DNA from 3 places in the Streptomyces sp. NPDC050439 genome. Region 3 is predicted to be linked to each of the others. Evidence: riboswitches for the same ligand, from Rfam matches in the RefSeq annotation. Region 3 holds a riboswitch; each other region holds the start of a gene.

The links. Region 3 has a riboswitch for cyclic di-AMP ahead of AB0I66_RS17665 (C40 family peptidase). Riboswitches for the same ligand answer to the same signal wherever they lie in the genome.
Region 1: linked by a shared signal. The riboswitch ahead of AB0I66_RS33135 (transglycosylase family protein) and the one ahead of AB0I66_RS17665 (C40 family peptidase) in region 3 are both predicted to bind cyclic di-AMP.
Region 2: linked by a shared signal. The riboswitch ahead of AB0I66_RS23900 (M23 family metallopeptidase) and the one ahead of AB0I66_RS17665 (C40 family peptidase) in region 3 are both predicted to bind cyclic di-AMP.

What each region holds. Positions count from the first base shown of each region.
Region 1 covers NZ_JBFAJT010000009.1:134,255-139,419, forward strand. Annotated here, with positions in the region: gene AB0I66_RS33125 (septum formation initiator family protein) at 1-355, opposite strand, end outside; gene eno (phosphopyruvate hydratase) at 494-1,774, opposite strand; gene AB0I66_RS33135 (transglycosylase family protein) at 2,001-2,708, opposite strand; cyclic di-AMP (ydaO/yuaA leader) riboswitch at 2,712-2,906, opposite strand; gene AB0I66_RS33140 (transglycosylase family protein) at 3,088-4,080, opposite strand; gene AB0I66_RS33145 (cytochrome P450) at 4,244-5,165, opposite strand, start outside.
Region 2 covers NZ_JBFAJT010000005.1:631,220-636,384, forward strand. Annotated here, with positions in the region: gene AB0I66_RS23890 (HPr family phosphocarrier protein) at 131-412, shown strand; gene AB0I66_RS23895 (GntR family transcriptional regulator) at 567-1,253, opposite strand; gene AB0I66_RS23900 (M23 family metallopeptidase) at 1,481-2,284, opposite strand; cyclic di-AMP (ydaO/yuaA leader) riboswitch at 2,297-2,460, opposite strand; gene AB0I66_RS23905 (pitrilysin family protein) at 2,674-4,059, opposite strand; gene AB0I66_RS23910 (pitrilysin family protein) at 4,056-5,165, opposite strand, start outside.
Region 3 covers NZ_JBFAJT010000004.1:69,258-74,422, forward strand. Annotated here, with positions in the region: gene AB0I66_RS17665 (C40 family peptidase) at 22-1,230, opposite strand; cyclic di-AMP (ydaO/yuaA leader) riboswitch at 1,238-1,395, opposite strand; gene pcrA (DNA helicase PcrA) at 1,639-4,179, shown strand; gene AB0I66_RS17675 (peptidoglycan DD-metalloendopeptidase family protein) at 4,209-5,165, opposite strand, start outside.

The DNA.
Region 1 (5,165 bases), on a different contig from region 3:
CGGTCTCACCCGGCATCACATAGTGCAGCCGGTCCCGGATGCGCTGCTCCGCGTACGCGTCGTCACGCCAGCGGGCCTTCTCGTCCTTCAGCCTCTCGACGTGCTCGCGGCGCTCGGCCTGCTCCTTGCGCTGGTCGGCGATCTCCGCGCGCTGGGAGACGTACTGCCTTATCGGGTAGGCGAGCGCGACGACCAGCGAGCACAGCACGAGCGCGAGGAGCGCGGCGCGTCCCGTGAGCCGGGAGCGGCGCGCCTGGCGCTTGGTCTGGGAGCGGTAGACACGCTCCGCGGTCTGCTCGCCGAGCAGCCGCAGCCTGGTCGCGGTGGAGAACCGGTCGCGGTCCTTCACGGCCATGTGTGCCGCCTCCCCGATACGTACGAACGTCCCCGCACACGGTACGGGACCGAGTACGGGGACGTACGTATCTACTCAGCGGAGCCGAGCACCTGAGCTGTTCAGCCCTTGAAGCGGGGGACCGCCGAGCGCAGGGCGTCAGCCCTTGAAGCGGGGAAACGCGCTACGGCCCGCGTACACCGCGGCGTCGTCCAGGATCTCCTCGATGCGCAGGAGCTGGTTGTACTTGGCGACGCGCTCGGAGCGGGCCGGGGCGCCGGTCTTGATCTGGCCGCAGTTGGTGGCGACGGCGAGGTCGGCGATGGTGACGTCCTCGGTCTCGCCGGAGCGGTGCGACATCATGCACTTGAAGCCGCTGCGCTGCGCCATCTCGACGGCGTCGAGGGTCTCGGTCAGCGAGCCGATCTGGTTGACCTTCACCAGGAGGGCGTTGGCCGACTTCTCCTCGATGCCACGGGCGAGGCGCTCGGGGTTGGTGACGAACAGGTCGTCGCCGACGAGCTGGACCTTGTCGCCGAGCTTCTCGGTGATGACGTTCCAGCCGGCCCAGTCGTCCTCGAACAGCGGGTCCTCGATGGAGACGAGGGGGTACGAGGCGACGAGCTCCTCGTAGTACTCGGTCATCTCGGCGGCCGAGCGGGACTTGCCCTCGAAGTCGTACGAGCCGTCCTTGTAGAACTCGGACGCGGCGACGTCGAGCGCGAGCGCGATCTGCTCGCCGGGGACGTAACCGGCCTGCTTGATGGCCTCGAGGATGAGGTCGAGCGCGGCGCGGTTGGACTCCAGGTTCGGGGCGAAGCCGCCCTCGTCGCCCAGGCCGGTGGAGAGGCCCTTGTCCTTCAGGACCTTCTTCAGCGTGTGGTAGACCTCGGTGCCCCAGCGCAGGGCCTCGGAGAACGACTCGGCGCCGATCGGCGCGATCATGAACTCCTGGATGTCGACGTTCGAGTCGGCGTGCGACCCGCCGTTCAGGATGTTCATCATCGGAACGGGCAGCAGGTGCGCGTTCGGGCCGCCGAGGTAGCGGAAGAGCGGGAGGTCGGAGGCCTCCGACGCGGCGTGCGCGACGGCGAGCGAGACGCCGAGGATGGCGTTGGCGCCGAGCGAGCCCTTGTTGTCGGTGGCGTCGAGGTCGAACATCGCCTGGTCGATCAGGCGCTGCTCGGTCGCGTCGTACCCGACGAGCTCCGGGCCGATCTGCTCGATGACGGCGAGGACGGCCTTCTCCACGCCCTTGCCCATGTAACGGTTGGGGTCACCGTCACGGAGTTCGATGGCCTCGAAAGCACCGGTGGACGCACCGGACGGAACGGCGGCACGACCCGTGCTGCCGTCGTCGAGGCCGACCTCGACCTCGACCGTGGGGTTGCCTCGGGAGTCCAGGATTTCCCGGGCTACGACGACGTCGATGGACGGCACGAGCATCTCCTTCTGGGATGTGACGCGGGTACGCGAGGCGTTGGCCTCGCGGACACGAGCCTAACCGGCTCCCGGACAAGAGCCAGCCGAGCGACCGTCCTGTGGACAAACCGAGAGCAAAAAGTTTCCGAACGGAACAAACATACCCCGCCCCGGTGCGTACGGGGGATACGCGCACCGGGGCGGGGTGGACCCGAGGGGACGGGGTGGGGACGGCAGCTACCGCTTAGCTCAGGTGGAGCTGCTGACCGGGGAAGATCATGTCGGCGTTCTCGATGATGTCGCCGTTGAGCTTGTACACCTTGTGCCAGCCGCCCTTGACGTCCTCCGCCTTGGCGATCTTGGAGAGGGTGTCACCCTTCTTGACCTTGTACTCGCCGTCACCCTTCTTGACCGTCTTGCCGGTCGGGGTCTCGACGGTCTTCTTGGACTCGGCCTTCGGCGCGGCCTCCGCCTTCGGAGCGGCCTGCTGCGGCTGCTCGGTCTGCGGCGTGGGCTGGCTCTTGGGCTGCTCCTGGGTCTGCTGCGGGGCGCTCTCCTGCGCACCGCCACCCTCGTTGGAGGCGCCCGAGAGGCCGACACCGCAGCTCGGCCAGGCACCCTTGCCCTGACCCGCGAGGACCTTCTCGCCGATCTCGATCTGCTGGGCCTTGGAGGCCTTGTCGGCGGTGGGCGCGTACTTCGTGCCGCCGTACGCCGCCCAGGTGGACGACGAGAACTGCAGGCCGCCCGTGTAGCCGTTGCCGGTGTTGATGGACCAGTTGCCGCCCGACTCGCACTGGGCGACGGCGTCCCACTCGGAGTTCGTGGCGGCGGAGGCCTGGCCGGCCGCCATCAGCGGGGCTGCGACCGCGACACCGGTGACGCCGGCGAGCGTGGCGACACGGGTGGCCTTGGACGGGCGGCGGTGCTTGCCCTTGCTGGAAAACAGCATGAGTGATCCCCTCACCGACGCCTGCGAGGTGAGCTGTCGGGTTCGGGCCGATGAAGTTGCCCGGCCGCACTTCCTGAGTGCGACTTAACCCCTAGCCGTTCCCGTCCGTCTCCCCGCCTCGCTCTCGCGAGGCCGTTCAACGGCCGGGCCCGGCGGAAACCTTGGGTCCCCCGCTCCTGCCTACGGCGCTTACGCGACGACTGTTCCCGAACGGCCGTTGGCAGGACTCGGCGTACCGACCGGCGGGGCCCGCTGTGGCGAGCGGTCACGACCGTAGACATGCGATCGCCCGAATTTCAAAGACGATCAGGGCTTCTGAGACCCATGTCTCACTTGCGCCAATTGGGACATCAAGCGCAAAGCGACTCGCCAACTACCCCTACTTTTCGCCCAAATCGAGGCTCTGACCGGGAAGGATGAGGTCGGGGTCGGTGCCGACCGACTTCTCGTTCTCGGCGTACAGCTCGGTCCACCCGCCCTGCACCTCCAGGTCGTCGGCGATGACCGAGAGGCTGTCCCCGGAACGGACCGTGTACGTCCCGTCGGTGACGTCGTGCTCGCGCTCGTCGCCGCGTGAGGCGTGCCGGCCCGAACCCTCGCGGGCTGAGCCTTCGGACGCCTCGTCGTCGGCGCTGCCGCCGCGGTGGCGGCCTTCGCCCTCGCCGGTGGAGGGGGTGGGGGCGGGCGAAGTGGCCTCTTCGCGCCCGGACTTGTCCGGGTCACCGGACTTGGTCGAGTCACCGGCCTCGGCCGACTCGTCCGAGTCATCCGACTTGCCCGACTCGTCGTGATTCTTGTCTCGTGACGCGTCGTCGGCGTCCGGCTTCCCGGACGGCTCGGCGTCGTCCGAGGGGTCGGCCGACTCGCTCGGCGACGCGTCCGTCTCATCCGACCCGCCCGGCTTCGACGACTCGTCGTCCGAACCGGTCGATTCCGACGGCTCGTCAGAAGGGATGGTCGTGATCGGGGCGCCCGGGTCGACGTCGGCGGCGGCGCCGCCCTCGGTGAGACCGGCGACCGGCGCGCAGCTCGGCCAGTGGTCGGGCCCCTGGTCGTCGAGAATCTTCTCGGCCACGGAGATCTGCTGGGAACGGCTCGCCTGGTCGGCGCTCGGCGCGAAGTCGAGGCCGCCGTACTCCTCCCAGGTCTCCTGCGAGAGCTGGAGCCCGCCGTAGTAGCCGTTGCCCGCGTCCGAGCTCCAGGATCCGCCGCTCTCGCACTCCGCGACCTTGTCCCACGTGGCGGTGTCCGCCGCGCTCGCGCTGGTGGCGCCGAGCAGCGGGATCGCGATGGCCGATCCCGCCACTCCTGCCGCGACGATCAGGGCCGGGGCCTGGCGGGGGCGTCGGTGACGACCATTGCCGGAGAGCATGCGGTTGCCTTTCGCGTGACTGGAGCGACGACTGCGGCACGGGATGCCGAGTCGTCGGTGAACGTAGCGGCAGTCGAACGCTTGTCACAAGTCGATGCAGCGGAGATCACGTGAAAGTCACAGTCTTGACGGTCCGTCAGCTAAACGTCGTTCCAGGGGTCGATTATTTGCTCTGCTGTGCGGGTGTGAACTCCACGGGAAGCGTGCGCAGTCCCCGCATGATCAGCCCGCCGCGCCATCTCAAATCACCAGGTTCCACCGCCAGGCGCAGGTCAGGGAGGCGCCGCAGGAGGGTCGCGAGGGCGGCCTGCCCTTCGAGTCTGGCCAGCGGTGCGCCGAGACAGTAATGAATGCCATGGCCGTAGCCGAGGTGTTGGTTGTCGCGGCGGGAGAGGTCGAGCGTGTCCGGCCGGTCGAATCGCGCGGGGTCGCGATCAGCGGCGGCGAGGACCACGAGGACGGGGTCGCCGGCGGCGATGTCCTCCCCTCCGACGGTCAGCGGCTCGGTGGCGTACCGCCAGGTGGCGAGTTCGACGGGACCGTCGAAGCGGAGGAGCTCCTCCAGTCCCGTTTCCAGGAGGCCGATGTCGCCGCCCGCGAGCGACTCCTGGAGCCGCTCGCGCTGCTCGGGGTGGGTGAGGAGGGCGTACGTGCCGTTGCCGATGAGATTGACGGTGGTCTCGAATCCCGCGAAGAGAAGGATGAAGGCCATCGCGGCGGCCTCGTTCTCGGTGAGGTGCTCGCCGTGGTCGGAGGCGCGGATGAGTCCGGAGATGAGGTCGTCGCCCGGCTCCAGCCGCTTGCGGTGGATCAGCTCGGCGAGATAGCCGCGCATCTTCTTGACGGACCGGGCGACCCCGCCCCTGGGCCCTCCCCCGTGCCGGATCATCATGCCCGCCCAGTCGCGGAAGTCGTCCTGGTCCTCGCGGGGGACGCCGAGCAGGTCGCAGATCGCGTAGATGGGGAGCGGGAAGGCGAAGTCGTGGATGAGGTCGGCCTCCCCCTTCTCCGCGAACTGGTCGATGAGGTGGTCGGTCAGTTCCTGGACGCGGGGGGCGAACTCGGCGATACGGCGGGGCGTGAAC
Region 2 (5,165 bases), on a different contig from region 3:
CCCAGGGTACGGGTCGCGGGGGTGCCTTGGCCGGGGCAGGCTAGGAGACGTCGAACAGCCGGCGGAGCACTCGTGACGGCATGAGACACTGGTCTAGACAAGTGTGAGACACCTGGAAGGGCAGCAACACATGGCTGAGCGCCGCGTCAACGTCGGCTGGGCCGAGGGCCTTCACGCCCGACCCGCCTCCATCTTCGTCCGCGCGGCCACCGCCGCCGGCGTCCCCGTGACGATCGCCAAGGCTGACGGCAACCCCGTGAACGCCGCCTCCATGCTCGCGGTGCTCGGTCTGGGCGCGCAGGGCGGCGAGGAGATCGTGCTCGCCTCCGAGGCCGAGGGTGCGGACGCCGCCCTCGACCGTCTGGCGAAGCTGGTCGCGGACGGCCTCGAGGAACTCCCCGAGACCGTCTAGTAAAGACTGGTACTCATACGCCGAAGGGCCTGCCCCCGAAATAGGGGCGGGCCCTTCGGCGTTTTTCCACTGCTATTCGGGCAGTATTCGGGCAGCAGAAATAACGCCCCCCTCAATAGCGCTTCTTTCCACTTCTTTGTATACGGCGCCTCTGTTAAAGCCGCAGACCCACCGTGTTTACGGAATGTTGCGAACCCCTCACACCGGAGAGATGGCGCACGAAGCGCGGCCGGTGCGCGGCGGCCGTCCGCTCCGTGTGCTGAGCGGTGAGCGCGCGGGCCCGTTCCGCGTCCCCGCGAGCGACCGCGTCGACGATCGCGGCGTGCTCGGCCCAGGTCTCGGCGGGAGCGGCCGCCGTCTCGACCACGTACATCCAGGCGATCTTGTGCCGGAGCTGGGTGAGCAGTGCCGTGAGGCCCGGGCTGCCGGACGCCTGGGCGAGCGTCTCGTGGAACCAGCCGCCCAGGGAGCGCAGATCCTCGCTCTGGCCGCGCCTCGACCGCTCCTGGCCGAGCCTGACGAGACCGCGCAGGACCTTCAGATGCGCCTCCGTGCGACGCTGGGCGGCGCGGGCCGCGCCCAGCGGCTCCAGGAGCGCGCGGATCTCCAGGAGGTCGGCGGCCTCCTGCTCGGTGGGCTCCGCGACGCACGCGCCCGCGTGCCGGCGCGTGACGACGAAGCCCTCCGCCTCAAGGGTGCGCAGGGCTTCGCGCACCGGGACGCGGGAGACTCCGTAGCGGCGCGCGAGCAGTTCCTCGGTGAGCCGGCCACCCCGTTCGTAGACACCGGACACGATGTCGTCCCGGATGGCCGTGCATACCGAGTGCGCGGGAATGCGCATGACTGACCTCCGCCTTAATCCCCGCGTAACGCGGTCGATCGACGCCTGTTCTGCGACTCTATTGCAGGACGGCCGAATTTCCGACGGCAGGCCGAAATCCAGGGATACTTTTGGCCAAAGGAGATACGGGAACGACGAAAGCCCCGGCTCTCGACGAGCCGGGGCTTTCGGTGAATCAGTGGCGCTGCGTGCGTCCGCCGTCGACCGCGGGGATCAGACCGCCGGAATCAGACGTTAACGCCGTGCGAGCGGAGGTACGAGACGGGGTCGATGTCCGTGCCGTAGTCCGCGCCGGTGCGGGCCTCGAAGTGCAGGTGCGGGCCGCTGGAGTTGCCGGTGGAGCCGGAGAGGCCTATCTGCTGGCCCGGAGTGACCGCCTGGCCGACCGTGACACCGAGGGACGACATGTGGCCGTACTGGGTGTACGTGCCGTCGTTCATCTTGATGACCACGTTGTTGCCGTAGGCGCCGCCCCAGCCGGCCTCGACGACGGTGCCGGAGCCGACCGCGTGGACCGAGGTGCCGGACGCGGCGTGGAAGTCGACGCCGGTGTGGCTGCCGGAGGACCACATGGCGCCGCCGGTCTGGTAGCCCGTGGAGACGTACGAACCGGAGATCGGGGAGACGTAGCTGTTGAGGCGCTTGCGCTCGGCCTCGCGAGCGGCGCGCTCCTTGGCCTCGCGCTCCTTCTTGGCCTTGGCCTTCGCCTCGGCCTCGGCCTTGCGCTTCGCCTCTTCGGCCTTCTTCTTGGCGGCCTCTTCGGCCTTCTTGGCGGCCGCGGCGTCGTCGGCGGCCTGCTGCTGGGCGGCGGCCTGCGCGTCGATGCTCTCGGCGAGCGAGTCGCCGACGGAGATGGCCTGGGTCAGGCCGGTGTGCTCAAGGGCCGCCGCGTCGTCGGCGGCGAGCGCCGGAGCGGCCAGGCCTCCGATGACACCGGTGGTGGTGAGGGCTGCGACGCCCGCCACGTTCGCGGTGGTACGCGTGAGGCGGCTCGGGCGACGGTGCTTCCCGGTGGCACGGGTGAACGCCATGAAGCGGCTGATCCTTTCCTTCCTTCTCGCCTACCGGGTTAGCTGACGGGTTCGGAGCAGGAAGGTCTCCTACGAGTCCCTCACCTGACGGCAAGGTTCCCGATTCACCCCAAGGGGACATGTGGGTCCCCGGCTCCCCTGGCTCGCGCCGTACGGGGACTCGGCGATGACTGTCCGGTGCCGCGGGTGCGACTACTGCATGACGAACAGCCGGGATGACGCTAAGCGGGCCATCTTTCAAACGACAAACGGATCAGAGCTTTTGTAGCGCACGCCACAGGTCAGACACGTAACCTCCATACCAATTCGGACATATGAGGACCCCAGTGGTTAATCTCAGCCACTGGGGTCCCGATATGTCCTGACTGTCACTCAGCCTGTCACCATGCTCAGCCGGTGACGACACTCACTTCACCGATGCCGAGCGCCCTGACGGGCTCCTCGATCTGCGCGGCGTCACCGACGAGCACCGTCACCAGGCGGTCCACCGGGAAGGCGCTCACGACGGCGGCAGTGGCCTCCACGGTGCCGGTCGCGGCCAACTGGCGGTACAGCTGCGCCTGGAAGTCGTCCGGCAGGTGCTGCTCGACCTGATCGGCGAGGGTGGCCGCGACGGACGCCGCCATCTCGTACTTGAGCGGGGCGACGCCCACCAGGTTCTGCACGGCGACATCGCGCTCGGCGTCCGTGAGGCCGTCGGCCGCGAGGGTGCGCAGGACCTTCCACAGGTCGTCGAGCGCCGGGCCCGTGGACTCGGTGTCCACGGAGCCGCTGATGGCGAGCATCGCGGCGCCGGTGCCGTCCGGTGCGGAACGCAGGACCTGGGCGAACGACCGTACGCCGTAGGTGTATCCCTTCTCCTCGCGCAGGACGCGGTCCAGGCGTGAGGTGAGGGTGCCGCCGAGGCAGTACGTGCCGAGCACCTGCGCGGGCCAGACGCGGTCGTGGCGGTCCGGTCCCACGCGGCCGATGAGCAGCTGCGTCTGGACCGCTCCGGGGCGGTCCACGATGACGACACGCCCGGTGTCGTCCGCGGTCACGGGGGGCACCGGACGCGGCTCGGCGGTGCCTCCCGTCCAGGCGCCGACGGTGTCGGCGAGAACGGCGTCCAGGTCGACGCCGGTCAGGTCGCCCACGACGACGGCGGTCGCCGTGGCGGGCCGCACGTGCTTCTCGTAGAAGGTGCGAACCGCCGCCGAGTCGATGGCCGTGACCGTCTCCTCGGTGCCCTGACGGGGGCGCGACATGCGGGAGGTCGCCGGGAAGAGCTGCCGGGAGAGCTCCTTGGCGGCGCGGCGCCCCGGGTTCGCGGCCTCGTGCGGGATCTCGTCCAGGCGGTTGCGCACGAGGCGCTCGATCTCGCTGTCCGCGAAGGCGGGGGCACGCAGGGCGTCGGAGAGCAGGCCGAGCGCCTTCGGGAGGCGGGAGACCGGGACTTCGAGCGAGACGCGTACGCCGGGGTGGTCGGCGTGCGCGTCCATGGTGGCGCCGCAGCGGTCGAGTTCGGCGGCGAAGTCCTCGGCGGAGTGCTTGTCCGTGCCTTCGTTGAAGGCCCTCGCCATGATGGTGGCGACGCCGTCGAGGCCCGCGGGTTCGGCGTCGAGCGGCGCCTCCAGGTGGACCTCCACCGCGACGACCTGCTGGCCGGGGCGGTGGCAGCGCAGCACCGTGAGGCCGTTGTCCAGGGTGGCGCGCTCGGGCGCGGGGAAGGCCCACGGCCGTGCGTCGCCCGCCTGGGGCTGCGGATGGAACTGCATCGTTGCGGCCTCGGTCACTTCGCCGCCTCCTCTTCGTCCTCGTCGGTGGCTTCGGCGCCCGCGGTGCCGTCGATGGGCTCGTACACGAGCACCGCGCGGTTGTCGGGGCGCAGGCGGGCCGCCGCTGCCGCCTTGACCTCTTCGGCGGTCACGTCGAGGACGCGCCCGACGGCGGTGAGGGCGAGCTGCGGGTCGCCGAACAGGACGGCGTACCGGCAGAGTTCGTCCGCGCGGCCCGCCACCGTGGAGAGGCGGTCGAGCCACTCGCGCTCCAGCTGTGCCTGGGCGCGCTCCATCTCCTCCTCGGTGGGGCCCTCTTCCGCGAAGCGGGCGAGCTCCTCGTCGACGGCGGCCTCGATGACGGGCACCTCGACGTCACCGGACGTCTTCACGTCCAGCCAGCCGAGCGAGGGAGCGCCGGCGAGCCGCAGCAGGCCGAAACCGGCCGCCACGGCGGTGCGGTCGCGGCGCACGAGGCGGTTGTAGAGCCGGGACGACTCGCCGCTGCCGAGGACCGTCAGCGCCAGGTCGGCCGCGTCGCACGCGCGCGTGCCGTCCTCCGGGAGGCGGTAGGCGGCCATCAGGGCGCGGGCGGGGACCTCTTCCTCGACGACCTCGCGCAGCTCCTTCCCGATCGTGTCGGGCAGCGAGCCGTCGCGCGGCGGCTGCTTGCCGTCGTGCGAGGGAATGGACCCGAAGTACTTCTCGACCCAGGCGAGGGTCTGCTCCGGGTCGATGTCGCCGACGATCGACAGGACCGCGTTGTTGGGCGCGTAGTAGGTACGGAAGAACGCCCGCGCGTCCTCCAGCGTCGCCGCGTCCAGGTCGGCCATGGAGCCGATCGGAGTGTGGTGGTAGGGGTGGCCCTCGGGGTACGAGAGGGCGGTCAGCTTCTCGAACGCCGTGCCGTACGGAACGTTGTCGTAGCGCTGGCGGCGCTCGTTCTTGACGACGTCGCGCTGGTTCTCCATGGATTCTTCGTCGAGCGCGGAGAGCAGCGAGCCCATGCGGTCGGCTTCCAGCCACAGGGCCAGCTCGAGCTGGTGTGTGGGCATGGTCTCGAAATAGTTCGTGCGCTCGAAGCTCGTGGTGCCGTTGAGGGAACCGCCCGCACCCTGCACGAG
Region 3 (5,165 bases):
GGTGGGTTCCTGGGCGAGTGCTCAGGCGGGCCGCACCACACTGTGGATGGGCATGTAGTAGATCGACTCGACGCGGACGTTCGTACCCGGCTTCGGGGCGTGGATCATCTTGCCGTCGCCGATGTAGATCCCGACGTGGCTGATGTCGTCGTAGAAGAACACCAGGTCGCCGGGCTTGGCGTCGGCCGTCTTCACGGTCGTGCCGACCTTCACCTGGTCCCACGTCGTACGCGGCAGAGAGATCCCCGCGGCCTTCCACGCGTCCTGGGTGAGCCCGGAGCAGTCGTAGGAGTCGGGCCCGGTCGCGCCCCACACATACGGCTTGCCGATCTGCGCCTCGGCGAAGTTGATCACCTTCGCGGCCTTCGTCGCGTAACCACTGTCCGTGCCGCCGGAGCCGGAGCCGGAACCCGTGCCGGTGTCGGAACCCGAGCCCGTACCCGACCCCGTGCCCGAGTCCGGGGTCTCCTTCTCGCGCTCCTTGGCCGCGGCCTCTTCCGCCGCCTTGCGCTTGGCCTCCGCCTCGGCCTCCTGCTTGCGCGCCAGCTCGGCGGCCTTGCGCTTGGCCTCTTCTTCCTTCTTCTTCTCGATCGCCGCGAGCCGCGCCTTCTCCTCGGCCGTCAGCTCCGAGAGCAGCGTGCGCGCCTTGCCCAGCTTCTTCTGGACGGTCTGCTTGCTCGTCCGCAGATCGTTCCGCGAGTCGCTCAGCGTCTCCAGGCTCTTGGCGGCCTTCGTGCGCTGCTTCGTGGCCGAGGCCTGCTGCGTCTGGTAGTCGTCGACCGCCTTCTTCTGGCGTGCGGTCAGCCGGTCCGACAGGTGGTTCTGGTCGAAGTACCCCTGCGGGTCGTCGGCGAGCATCATCGTGGCGGTCTCGGAGACGCCGCCGGTGCGGTACTGGGCCGCGGCGAACGTGCCCAGCTGCCGGCGGGCCTCGTTCAGCTTGTCGGCGCGCTCGGCCACGTCGTCGAGAAGGGTGTCGACCTTCTTGCGCTGCTTGTCGGTGCGCTCCTTGACCGAGTTGTACTTCTGGGTGGCCACGCCCGCCTGGTGGTAGAGGTCGTCGACCTTCTTCTGCACCTCTTCGAGGCTGGGCTTCCGGGGCGCTGACGGTGCCGCTTGCGCGCTCTGTGACAGGAGGGCCACGGAGGTGAGGGCTGCCGTCGTGATGCCGAGGGCCGGAGCGGTGCGCAGACCGGTGATGCGGGCCCGCGGCTTGCGGTGCGACGCCAAGGGAGGCGACTCCTTCCGTAGACCGCCTACCGGGTTAGCTGTCGGGTTCGGGCGGGTGGTTCCGGAAGGTTGCCCTACAGTCCCGTACTGCGTACGGGACCGATTCACCCCAAGTTCTTGGTGGGTCCCCGGCTCCGAGGAGATCGAACTCGGCGGAGGCCACCCGTTACCGGCGGGGTTCGCCGGTGGGAGTACGAGCAGCCCGCGGAGCACGGTAGCCAACTCGTGTGGTCCGTGTGAAGGTTGATGTTCGATATGCCCGATACATTTTCGTTACTTTACGAAGCCCTTGACGCGGACACGCAGCGCAGTCGCGGAACGTGACGATCCGCGGGCGGGCCGTGTGCGGGTGGACGTGGCCGGAACCCGGGGCGGGTTGTCAGTGGGGCCGCCTAGACTCGGGAGGCGATGAGCAGCCTCTTTGATGACAGCTTCCTGGCGGACCTCAAGCCCTCGCGGGCTTCCGAGGAGGAGCCCCCGCCGCCGCCCGAGGACAGTGCCCCGGAATCCGTTCCGGACGATCTGTTCGACGGGAAGTTCGACGCGCCCGTACCCCGGGACGCGCACTACCGCGGCGGCGCCCCGCGCCCCGTGATCGACCCGGCGGCCCTGCTCGACGGGCTGAACGAGAACCAGCGCGCGGCCGTCGTGCACGCGGACTCACCGCTGCTCATCGTCGCGGGCGCGGGCTCCGGCAAGACCCGGGTCCTGACGCACCGCATCGCGTATCTCCTGGCCGAGCGGCACGTGCACCCGGGACAGATCCTGGCGATCACGTTCACGAACAAGGCCGCGGGCGAGATGAAGGAGCGCGTCGAGCAGCTCGTCGGACCGCGGGCGAACGCGATGTGGGTGTCGACCTTCCACAGCGCCTGCGTCCGCATCCTGCGCCGCGAGTCGAAGAAGCTGGGCTTCACCTCCTCCTTCTCGATCTACGACGCCGCCGACTCCAAGCGGCTGATGGCGCTGGTCTGCCGTGACCTGGACATCGACCCGAAGAAGTTCCCGCCGAAGTCCTTCAGCGCCAAGATCTCGAACCTGAAGAACGAGCTGATCGACGAGGAGACCTTCGCGGGACAGGCCGCCGACGGCTTCGAGAAGGCGCTCGCCCAGGCGTACGCGATGTACCAGTCGCGGCTGCGCGAGGCGAACGCCCTCGACTTCGACGACCTGATCATGACGACGGTCCACATGTTCCGCGCGTTCCCGGACGTCGCCGAGCACTACCGCCGCCGCTTCCGCCACGTCATGGTCGACGAGTACCAGGACACCAACCACGCGCAGTACGCCCTGGTGCGCGAGCTGGTGGGCCCCTCCGGAGGCGAGGGCGACGACCCGGCCGAGCTGTGTGTCGTGGGTGACGCCGACCAGTCGATCTACGCCTTCCGCGGCGCGACGATCCGCAACATCCTCCAGTTCGAGGAGGACTACCCCGACGCGACCACGATCCTCCTGGAGCAGAACTACCGCTCCACGCAGACGATCCTGACCGCGGCCAACGCAGTCATCGAGCGCAACGAAAGCCGCCGCCCCAAGAACCTGTGGACCAACGCGGGCGCGGGCGCCGGCATCACCGGCTATGTCGCCGACACCGAGCACGACGAGGCGCAGTTCGTCGCCGACGAGATCGACCGGCTCACCGACGCGGGCGACGCGAAGGCGGGCGACGTCGCGATCTTCTACCGGACGAACGCGCAGTCGCGTGTCTTCGAAGAGATCTTCATCCGCGTCGGCCTGCCCTACAAGGTCGTCGGCGGCGTCCGCTTCTACGAGCGCAAGGAGGTCCGGGACGTCCTCGCGTATCTGCGCGTGCTCGCCAACCCGGAGGACTCCGTCCCACTGCGGCGCATTCTGAACGTGCCCAAGAGGGGTATCGGTGACCGCGCGGAGGCGATGATCGACGCGCTCTCGCAGCGCGAGAAGATCTCCTTCCCGCAGGCCCTGAAGCGCGTCGATGAGGCGTACGGAATGGCGGCCCGCTCGGCGAACGCCGTCAAGCGTTTCAACGTCCTGATGGAGGAGCTGCGGACCATCGTCGAGTCCGGCGCGGGGCCCGCCGTGGTCCTGGAGGCCGTGCTCGAACGGACCGGGTATCTGGCCGAGTTGCAGGCCTCGACCGACCCGCAGGACGAGACCCGCATCGAGAACCTCCAGGAACTCGCCGCCGTGGCCCTGGAGTTCGAGCAGGACAGCGGTGCGGCGACCGCTGAAAGCGACAACGACAGCGACAGCGAAGGCGAAGGCGAAGTCGAAGGCGCGACCGAGGGCGAGGAGGCCGCGGGCACTGGCGTGTCCGGCACGCTCTCCGAGTTCCTGGAAAGGGTCGCGCTCGTCGCCGACTCCGACCAGATCCCGGACGAGGAGGACGACGGCTCCGGAGTCATCACGCTGATGACACTGCACACCGCCAAGGGCCTGGAGTTCCCGGTCGTCTTCCTGACCGGCATGGAGGACGGAGTCTTCCCGCACATGCGCTCCCTCGGCCAGGTCAAGGAGCTGGAGGAGGAGCGCCGCCTCGCGTATGTGGGCATCACGCGCGCGCGTGAGCGGCTCTATCTGACGCGGTCCTCGATGCGCAGCGCCTGGGGACAGCCCTCGTACAACCCGCCCTCACGCTTCCTGGAGGAGATCCCGGAGGCGCACCTGGACTGGAAGCGGAAGGGTTCCGTCGGCGCGCCGGCCACTTCCGGCCCCGCAGCCGGGATCGCCTCCTCCTTGTCGTCGTCCCGCTCGCGGACCGGCGGCGCCCAGGGCTTCGCCACGCGTCGCGCGTCGGAGAAGCCGGTGGTCGCGCTCGCGGTCGGGGACCGGGTCACGCACGACCAGTTCGGCCTCGGGACCGTGGTCGGCGTGAAGGGGACGGGCGCGAACGCCGAGGCGACGGTGGACTTCGGAGAGCCGAAGCCGAAGCGGCTCCTCCTGCGGTACGCGCCGGTGGAGAAGCTCTAGGGCCCCAGGAGCCGCGGGGGCGGCCGGAGTTACGTCGGGTCGAGGTTGTGGCTGCGCAGCCACGGCAGCGGGTCGATGGCCGAGCCGCCCGCGGGACGCACCTCGAAGTGCAGGTGCGGACCAGTGGAGTTGCCGGAGTTCCCGGAGAAGGCGATGGGGTCGCCCGCCTTGACGGGGCCGCTGGAGATCTTGTGCGTGGAGAGGTGGCAGTACCACGTCTCCGTGCCGTCCTTGGCGGTCACGATCGCCATGTTGCCGTAGGCGCTGTTCCACTTCGTGGAGACCGTGCCGTCGGTGGCGGCGAGCACCTCGGTGCCGTACGACACCGGGAAGTCGATTCCGGAGTGCGCGGACATCCAGTTGACGCCGGCCTGGCCGTAGTACGCGCTCAGACCGTGCTGCTTCACCGGCAAAGAGAACTTCGGGCGCAGGCGCTCCTTGCGCGCGGCCTCCTCGGCGGCCTTCTTCTGGGCGGCGACCTTCTCCGCCTTGAGGTCGATACGTTCCTGCGTGCGGCTCGCGCGGTCCGCGAAGTCACCGGCGTCCGCCGAGAGGTTCGCCAGCTGCGTGTCGAGCTTGTTGTTCGCGGCGGAGGGCTGCACCGACGTGGGGTCCGGGGCCGTTGCCGCCTGCGTCTCCTTGCCGTCGTCGCCGCCGAAGTTGCCCACGGACGCCGCGGCGATACCCGCGACGCCCATCACGCAGGCGGAGGGCACGGCGACGGTGAAGAGCGCGGAGCGCTTGGCGGGGGAGCGGCGGCGGGCCCGAGAGCGGGAGCCGTGCGAACGGTCCATGAGCGGAGGCTCGTCGTCACCCGCGGAGACCCTGCGGGTCGGCTCGACCGGGCCGAGTGAATCGGCGGGAGCCTCGTCGGGTGTGAACTCGTGCTCGGCGGGAACCGGTTGAGCGTAGGCGTCGGGGGAGGGAGGGCCGGAGTCGTACGACGCGGTGGCGTAGGACCCGGTGTCGTAAGGCGAATGCTCGTA